DNA from 2 places in the Shewanella sp. 10B genome. Region 2 is predicted to be linked to the other one. Evidence: riboswitches for the same ligand, from Rfam matches in the RefSeq annotation. Region 2 holds a riboswitch; the other holds the start of a gene.
What was found. Region 2 has a riboswitch for thiamine pyrophosphate ahead of M0415_RS03285 (TonB-dependent receptor). Riboswitches for the same ligand answer to the same signal wherever they lie in the genome.

Region 1 (4,435 bases), 530 kb from region 2:
TAAAGGGCGTAAAATCCAGTGGCTGGCTCGCCGTGCTCTTATCCCCAAGTTCATCCCCACAGCTTGCGACCATTACAGGGTCAAGAATAACGGGGACGAGTGGAAACTGGGTTTTAAAACCAGTCAACCAATCGGCAACTAAGTGCAGTTGCTGCTGATTCGCGAGTAAGCCAATTTTAATCGCCTGAGGCGGTAGATCGACTAACAGGGTCGAGAGCTGTGTGAGTAGCATTGCCTCACTCACAGGCTCAACTAAATCCACCGCCACCGAACTTTGGGCCGTTAAGGTGGTGATCACGCTGCATCCATGGCCGCCCAAATCCTTGATGGTGGCTAAGTCCGCTTGGATCCCCGCGCCGCCACCGCTGTCCGACCCCGCAATGGTCCAGACGATAGGTTGAGGCGCTAAGTGGCTAACATGTTTAGCAGGGGTCATTATCAAACCTCCGCAACCTGTGCTGTGGGTTGGAGCTCACTCCCGTCCTGATGCTTGGCCGATTCATTGGCAGTATTAGCTGTATTGGCTGCATTAGCATCGCCCAGCGGCAGATACAGTTTGGCGCAAGAGGCCGCAAACTCGGCCGATTTTTGCGCCATGGCCGCCGCTAATTCATCTTGGGTTTTGACAGTGATCTGCTGGATTGCTTCTTTGCTAGCTTGCCCTTGTGGAGCAGAGTTAATCAATGCAAGCCCTTCAGCGCTCTCAACATTCTGGCTTGACGAAGCCACTGACAACGTACCCGCCGCTAAACTTGCCGCATAGTCGCGCACATCTTGGGTGATCTTCATCGAGCAGAACTTAGGGCCACACATAGAGCAAAAATGCGCAACCTTGGCCGACTCCTGTGGCAGGGATTCATCGTGGTAGGCACGCGCGGTATCAGGGTCGAGTCCCAAGTTATATTGGTCTTCCCAACGGAATTCAAAGCGCGCCTTAGATAACGCATTGTCGCGGATCTGCGCGCCTGGGTGGCCTTTAGCAATATCGGCCGCATGTGCGGCAATCTTGTAGGCAATCAGCCCTTGTTTGACGTCCTGCTTATTAGGTAAACCTAAGTGTTCTTTTGGCGTCACATAGCAGAGCATGGCGCAGCCATACCATGCGATCATCGCCGCGCCTATCCCAGAGGTGAAATGATCGTAACCGGGTGCAATATCGGTAATTTGTGGACCTAAGGTATAAAATGGCGCCTCGGCGCAGTGGATAAGCTGCTTATCCATATTCTCCTTGATAAGCTGCATCGGGATATGCCCAGGCCCTTCGATAATGGTCTGCACATCGAATTCCCAGGCGATTTTGACCAGCTCGCCTAAGGTCTCAAGCTCGGCAAACTGCGCCTCATCATTGGCATCGGCAATGGAGCCAGGACGCATACCATCGCCTAATGACAGCGACACATCGTAGGCAACACACAGCTCACAAATCTCACGGAAATGGGTATAGAGGAAGTTTTCTTGATGATGGCTCAAGCACCATTTGGCCATAATCGAGCCGCCGCGGGACACAATCCCAGTCACCCGTTTGGCAGTCATGGGCACATAGCGCAATAACACGCCCGCATGGATGGTAAAGTAATCGACGCCCTGCTCCGCTTGCTCAATCAAGGTATCGCGAAATACTTCCCAGGTCAGGTGCTCGGCCACACCATTTACTTTTTCCAGCGCTTGATAAATCGGCACTGTGCCAATCGGCACTGGCGAGTTACGGATAATCCATTCGCGGGTTTCATGGATATACCGCCCCGTGGACAAGTCCATCACAGTGTCCGCCCCCCAACGGGTTGACCAGACTAATTTTTCGACTTCCTCCTCGATGGAGGACGTAACCGCCGAGTTGCCGATATTGGCATTCACTTTCACCAAAAAGTTACGGCCAATAATCATGGGCTCGGCTTCAGGGTGATTGATATTTAAAGGAATAATGGCGCGACCACGGGCAATTTCATCGCGGACAAACTCTGGGGTAATCGATTTACCGATTACGGCACCAAAGGATTCACCTTGGCCGCGGCGGTTTAAGATTTCATCTTGCACCTCGGCGAGCGCCATATTTTCCCGAATCGCCACATACTCCATTTCAGGGGTAATAATCCCTTGGCGGGCATAGTGTAATTGGCTCACGCGTTTACCCGGTAAGGCACGGCGAGGACGAACAATTGCACTTGAGCCGGCTTCAAATCGTAGATGATCGAGCCCATCATCCTTCAGGCGTTGCTGGGTAAAATCTGATGTCGCACAATCGAGCACTTCGGTATCTTGGCGCTCGATAATCCAAGGTAATCTGAGCTTGGCTAAGCCTTGGCGCACGTTAATTTGCGCAGCTGGATCGGAATAAGGTCCTGCGCAGTCGTACACCGGAATGGGAGGATTTTTCTCGACTATGGGCGCAGTTGTTGTGCCGCCAATCCGCGTATCGGTTTGCAGAATTTGCCGCATCCCTACACGGAGATCCTCACGGCTTCCCTGCAAATACAGCTTTTGCGAATTAGGATGTTGTAATGGTTTAAGAGTATCGATAAAGGCTTGCGCCTGGGCGCGCGCCGCACGGCGGCTCGTTTGCCCTTGGGTGTTCACGGCAATCGATTCTGAGGACAATTCTAAACTGGACATAAGCAATCTCACTTTAACAAATAAAAATGGGGTTGCTTGTCTGGAGACTTGAGTGTTGAAGCTGAGCCTTGCAAACCCTAAGTGGATTTGCGGACTCAATAACGACTAAATCGATGGGTTGATGCAGGGCGAAAAGGTTGCCGCTGAGACGATTTAATGGATGTTATTATGCTTGTTTCCTTCGCAGGTTTTAACCTGATCAGGTTCAACGGATCCCGAATAAACGGTCTCAGCCAAGAGGCACTCCGACAAGATGGGCAAAAGTATAGGCAGAAGCGCCGCGAACAAACAAGCGTAATTTCAAGGTAAAAATCAAATTACCAATCAAAAATTAAGAACAAATAACCTATTGTATAAAAACAAATTTAATTTTAAAAAACTTTATAATTCACAATAAATGTCATTTTGAGTGAAAATTTATCATCATTATTTTTTAGCCTTTTGGCCGCTTTACCATCATTTTATCCAGTTGCGCCTTAATGGCATCGTCAATTTCTTGATTCATTTTCTTGCCACTGCAATTGAAGGGGAAACCTAAATTCTCAGCATAGGGATTAATTTGGGTACCGACTTTAACGACTCGATAGCAGGTATCCCCTTTACGGACAATTCGATTAGGATCCAGTTCTAAATCTAAACTGGTGGGGCCGCTAAAATCATCGGCATTGGGCACAATCAACACCTCCATCTCGGGGCTTATTTCAGACATAGTCGACTGTTTAGAGTAATGATTTGCCTGCTCGAGCACTAAATCATCTAAGGCTTGCTCACGCTGACGTTCAAAATAACGCTGGGTAAATAAACCGACACTGCCAGCCGCACCGCTGCTTTGCTCACCAGTATCTGACAGTTGAGTACTTGCCGCTTGAGCCGAGCTTGATTGGACTTCTGCCTTTTGAGGCTTAATAGCTTCTTTTGCACTCTGCTGGGCTTGACCCTGTGTTGGAGTCTTTGAAACTGCTCTATTCGACGCTTGGGCGCTGACTTCAAGAGGTTTTGCAATCTGCTCTGTAGTTTTTGGCGCCAACTTTTCCGTGGGTTTTGGTATCACTTTTGCGGCTGGTTCAACATCCACTGTCAGCTGCGTAGTGTTAGGCGGCGAAGTGATCGGCTCACTAGAAACGGTAGGTTCTTCAACGGAGTAATCTTGAGGCGGATCCGCTGGAGCGGTTTGCGTTGGCGGCGCATAAATAAAATACGCCTTTAACGCCTTGGTTGTAGTCCGTGTGTTGGCTGAAGATTCGGTAAACGACAGCCCTAAGTGTTCCGACTGGGTTCGCCATAAAAAAATTAATAACAACAGCAGTAAGCCATGGCCAAAGATGACCCAAAACAATGGCTTAAGATTGAAATACTGCGACCACTCTCGCCCTCTTATTTTTGAAGATGTTTGGAATATGCTATCGATGTCTTTTCGGTTAGCCTCATGTAAATTAAGGCTTATATCGCTCCCCAAAGGTTCTGCATGAGCGTTAAAAGGCTTAGCGTTCAAATCTGTCGCGCCTTGGGCTGTAGCGCTGAAAGACGTTGCACAAAAAGGCATAACGGAAAATGGTGCGGTCTCGTCGTTTGTCACGCGGCCGTACGCATCAAAACTAAGATCATCTTCTGGGGTAATATTCGAACGAACAGGCAAAATCCATCCCTTAGTACTTAATGGACAAAGTACTTAACAAATCCATGACATCTACGGGAGATTAGAGAAAGTGCAACGCACAAAGTTCCAAGGCGTTGACATTAATCAGTCGTAAACAGGCACCATAATGTTGTACAACTAGATAAGAGCTCGCCTCAGTCCCAGTTGAGGATGTTACCCTTAAAACAA
Region 2 (4,435 bases):
ATCGAACAGGTTGCGGCCCCATAAATACGCCGACCAAGCACTCGCCTCGTAACCTACACGCGCATTCACAATGGTGTATGGCTCAGAGCGCGAGTCGTTGCTGTCTGAGTAGTAAAACTCACTCTTACCACTCATATTGACGTTGGCAAACCAACCCGAATTCGCACGATAGGTACCGCCTAGGCTATAGGTTAAGTGTGGTGAATGGGCCAAATCGCGGCCCGTTAAATCCACAGCGCTACCGTATTTATCTTGGTACTGGTAATCGCCATACGCCGTCTCTAACCAACCTAGGCTTGAGTAAAACTGGAGATTATCGGTGGCATACCAAGTGGCGTCCAACTCTGCACCGTAGTTGTGTGAGCTACCCGCATTTTCAGTGTAGAGGATAAAGCGTTGTGGCTTGTTCGGATCTTGCTGGGATGCAGCCACTTGCTGATCCTGTCTATCCATATAGAACAGCGCTAGATTCGTATCGATAAGCCCTTCAAACCAATGGGATTTAAGACCAATTTCGTAGTTGTATAGCGTTTCGGTATCAAACTCTTTTTTATCATTGAGTTCGACTGGCAAGGTCATGTTAAAACCGCCCGCCTTGTAACCGCGCGCCACACGGGCGTACACATTATGGGATTCATTCAGCACTTTGCTCAGCGCAATATGGCCGCCCCACATGGTTTCGCTCGGGTCAAAATTGTCATTGTTGGTGTCTGAGTAATGGCTATTGCGACGCTCAACACGCAGTCCCACAGACAAGGCATAATCGGCGCCTAAATCCGTATCCAACTGACCAAATACGGCGTAATTAGTTGCTTCATATTCAGAATCTAATACCTCATCGGGCCAAGTATTATATTCAGAATACAGTTGGTTATCTTCTTTAAGGTTCATCGCATAAACCCCAAGTAACCAGTCGGTTGAACCCGAAAAAATACGGCCTTGGTCGGTCGAGCTTAAGCGGAACTCTTGGGATAAGGTCTTACGCTGACCGGTTTTGTCCCAGAAGTAATCGTACTGACAAGGGGCGAGATTGCTCTCATCCTCACATTGCTTGGCAGCCCAATACTCAGGGTTAGCCCAATCGCCATCGTAACTATAATGATGATCGGTATTGGCAAATGAAGTCAGCGAGGTTAACTCAAACGATTCTGCACCCGAGTAAGTTGCTTTAAATCCTGCGCCAGTGGTGCGCTGGCTATCGACACCCGGCTGATCCGAAATAGTATGTTTAGGATCGTTGGTTAAGCTCCAGGCATCGTAGCCGTTATCAAAATCGGCATGCAGCAGGGTTAAATCGAGTTGCAGATTATCGGTGGCATACCAGCGTAATTTAGCGCGGCCAGTAAATTCATCACGACCATTGGTATCTTCTTTATTTAAATAGAGATTGTCGCGATAACCGTTTTGCTGATGCTGCTGCAGCGACACGCGGTATAACAATTTGCCCGAATCGGTTAACGGCCCTGAGCTAAAACCGCTGAAGGTTTGGAGGTCATCATTGCCTAAAGAAACCTCGGCGCCATGTTCAAACACATCGGTCGGGTCGTTGCTCTTAAGGTAAATCAAGCCCGCTAACGCATTGGCGCCATAGCGGGTACCCTGCGGGCCGCGTAACACTTCGACCTGTTGCAGATCGTACATGCTCGACACCATGCCGATACCGGATAAATCAATATCATCAATGATATAACCCACAGACGAGTTAGGTGCACCCTGATATTGCTCCTGCTCACCCACGCCGCGGATCTGAAAATACTTAGGACGTGAGCTGCCACCCGACCAGTTGAAGTTGGCGATAGAATTCATCACGTCTTCAAAGTGCTGGGCACTTTCATCTTGAATTTGCTGGGCATCGATAACGGTAATGCTCGATGGCATTTTTTCTAAGCTGGCACTGCGAAAATCCGCCGTCACCACCATGATTTCCATATCATTGCTAGGCTCTGGTTTATCGATAGCATCGGTTTGCGCCCACGCGGCTGTACTCAAGGCTGCCGAAATGGCCAGCGCCAATGGCGCACGCGTTAACGATAAGGAGAAGATGGAACCCTTGGTAGACTTTTGGGTGTAAGACTTGTTGTAAAACTTTTGGTTAGACATAGGACCTCAAATACATGTTTGAGATCCGGCAACGAATAAGCGATTCAGAAGTGTGCTGTTGATTGGCCCATTCCTACGCCGGTATTAGCCGGATCAGGTTCTAAGGGTTCGTCTGATGACATCTCAGTCTGCCACTTTGTTAGCAAACACCCCTTGGCGGCGCTAAGTATACATGACGAAAATCATAAAGTAGACACTCTTGTCACTGCACATCAGTAAATGACGCTTAGCTCACGCCATTAATGCCTTTGTTGAAACCTCTGACAGCTCACAATCGGCCAATATAAACGCCCTTCTCTCCTTTGGCTGATTTGACCCAATATGCGTTCTAATGCTATAGAAGGCGACGATTTTAAGTATGGTAGAAGGGTCAACTCAATGCAGCTAAAACCGTTAGCCAAGGGACGTTATAGCCAGCGATGGGAACAAGACTATCCTCTTATTGAAGCGGTGATTCTTAGCTGTATCAGCGAAGTCAAAATGCTCAAAAAAGGCGCTCACCTGATGACACAAGGTGAAGCCATAAACTCGCTGGTGCTAGTGAAGCAAGGCCGCGTATCGCTGGGGCACACCGCCAGAAATGGCCGTTGTTTCCAATTAGGGACTATCGATTGTGATTCACAGCTCTTTGGTGAGATGGAGTTTTTTACCCAATACCAGTGTCAGCTCGACATCATCGCTAGCGAACCCTTGGAAATTTCGCTCATCAGCACTGAAAAGTTACAACATTCCCTCGGCCAACACCCACAACTGGCGCTATTTTTTGCCAGTGCCATAGCGATTGATTACCAAGATACCGTCGATATTTTTACCCGAAGGCTGCTTTATCCCATCAGCTATAACGTGGCATTCGATATCTACCATGAGTATTTAAACGATTTACCCGTCGATGGTTTTAGTAAGCGTTATTTAGAGGCGGAGCGTTTTGGTACCACAGACAGGGTCTATCGACGGGCACTGCAACATTTGGAAGAGCGCGGTTTAATCGAGCGTAAAAAAGAAGGTATTAGGATTAAAAACCTGAATGCACTTAAAGCCTTTGTCGAAGCAGGTATTTAGCCCACTTCGACAACCCCCATACTCGGCGGATAACAACCAAGTATGGGCCTTTAGCTTAACTTGCCGAAAGTGATTGTGCAGACATCGCAGGTTTCATCCGGCTCGATGCAATCAGCAGCATAAAGATTGCGGCATAAAGCACGGGGATCACATACATCACGGTTTGTAAGCCGATAATACGCTCGAAGAACGAACTGATCGCTGGGCTAAACATGGCGCCCGTACTGCCACTGATCAGAATGTAGGAGACATTCTTGCTGCTGGCTTGCTTCACAAACGACACGCCATAGGCAATAAACGCATTGTAAAGTGCCGCGCAGACAAAGCCGTACCCATAGGTTAAATAAGCAATCCAATTCAGTTTATCGGTAGTCACAATCACAAAGGTGATCACCATGGCTAAACCAATAATACCGACTAAGAAATGATGAATTTTTACCCGGGTCACGATCAGGGTTGAAATCAAAGCACCGATCAGCGCGGCCGACCAATATTGGGTAATGATATTGCCCGCCTCTTCAAATGGGATATCAAATTTTTGTTTTACAAATAACGGCGCCCATGTGAGGAAGGTATACAGTGCCAGCATGCCTAAAAATAAGCCGATACCGCCGCTGATAATGCCGAAATTCCACTCTGATTGTTGTTTCTCCTCCGTATTCGATGATTGCTCGCACAGAGAAAAATTGGTGAATAAGCTAATAATCACCGTGCCTAAGGCAACCAACCCCACGGCTAAGTAACTGTAACTCCAAGATAAGGCATTGGTTAAGGCGTAGGTTGTGATCAGCGGAAACACCACCCCAGCAACATTAAAGGTCGCATCCTGCACCACTAACATAGTGCTCTGCATTTTGGCTTGCCATACAGACACCACAATGGTGCCTGCGATACACAGACCAATCCCACCGCAGAACCCAATTAAGGTCATGGCTACCATCACTAGTTGTAGCGAACTAGTAAGGTGTAATGCCAGCGCAGAAAGCGCGACTAGACTGTAACTGAGCAAGGTGATCCGCTTGATGCCCAACTTTTCAATAAAGAAGAAGGCGGCAATGGTCCCAGCCAATGCGCCACCATTAAGTAAGGAGAAGATTGAGGCCACATCATTCACATCGGCCGCAAACTTCTCCGCTATGGGTTCTATCAACATCCCAAATTGCGTCGCAAAACCCGCCATAATAAAGTTCGCGAGAAAACTAATGGCGGTTAAGGTGATTTTATTATTCATTTTTGTCATTCCATCGTGAAATGCGAAAGGTGCAAAGGTTAACGA

Region 1: another riboswitch for thiamine pyrophosphate. It lies ahead of thiC (phosphomethylpyrimidine synthase ThiC); the one in region 2 lies ahead of M0415_RS03285 (TonB-dependent receptor).

What each region holds. Positions count from the first base shown of each region.
Region 1 is NZ_JAMDJO010000001.1:1,298,957-1,303,391, forward strand. Features, by position in the region: gene thiE (thiamine phosphate synthase) at 1-436, opposite strand, end outside; gene thiC (phosphomethylpyrimidine synthase ThiC) at 439-2,610, opposite strand; TPP riboswitch at 2,770-2,868, opposite strand; gene M0415_RS05540 (hypothetical protein) at 3,044-4,246, opposite strand.
Region 2 is NZ_JAMDJO010000001.1:771,475-775,909, reverse strand. Features, by position in the region: gene M0415_RS03285 (TonB-dependent receptor) at 1-2,100, opposite strand, end outside; TPP riboswitch at 2,154-2,264, opposite strand; gene M0415_RS03280 (Crp/Fnr family transcriptional regulator) at 2,479-3,159, shown strand; gene tsgA (MFS transporter TsgA) at 3,215-4,390, opposite strand.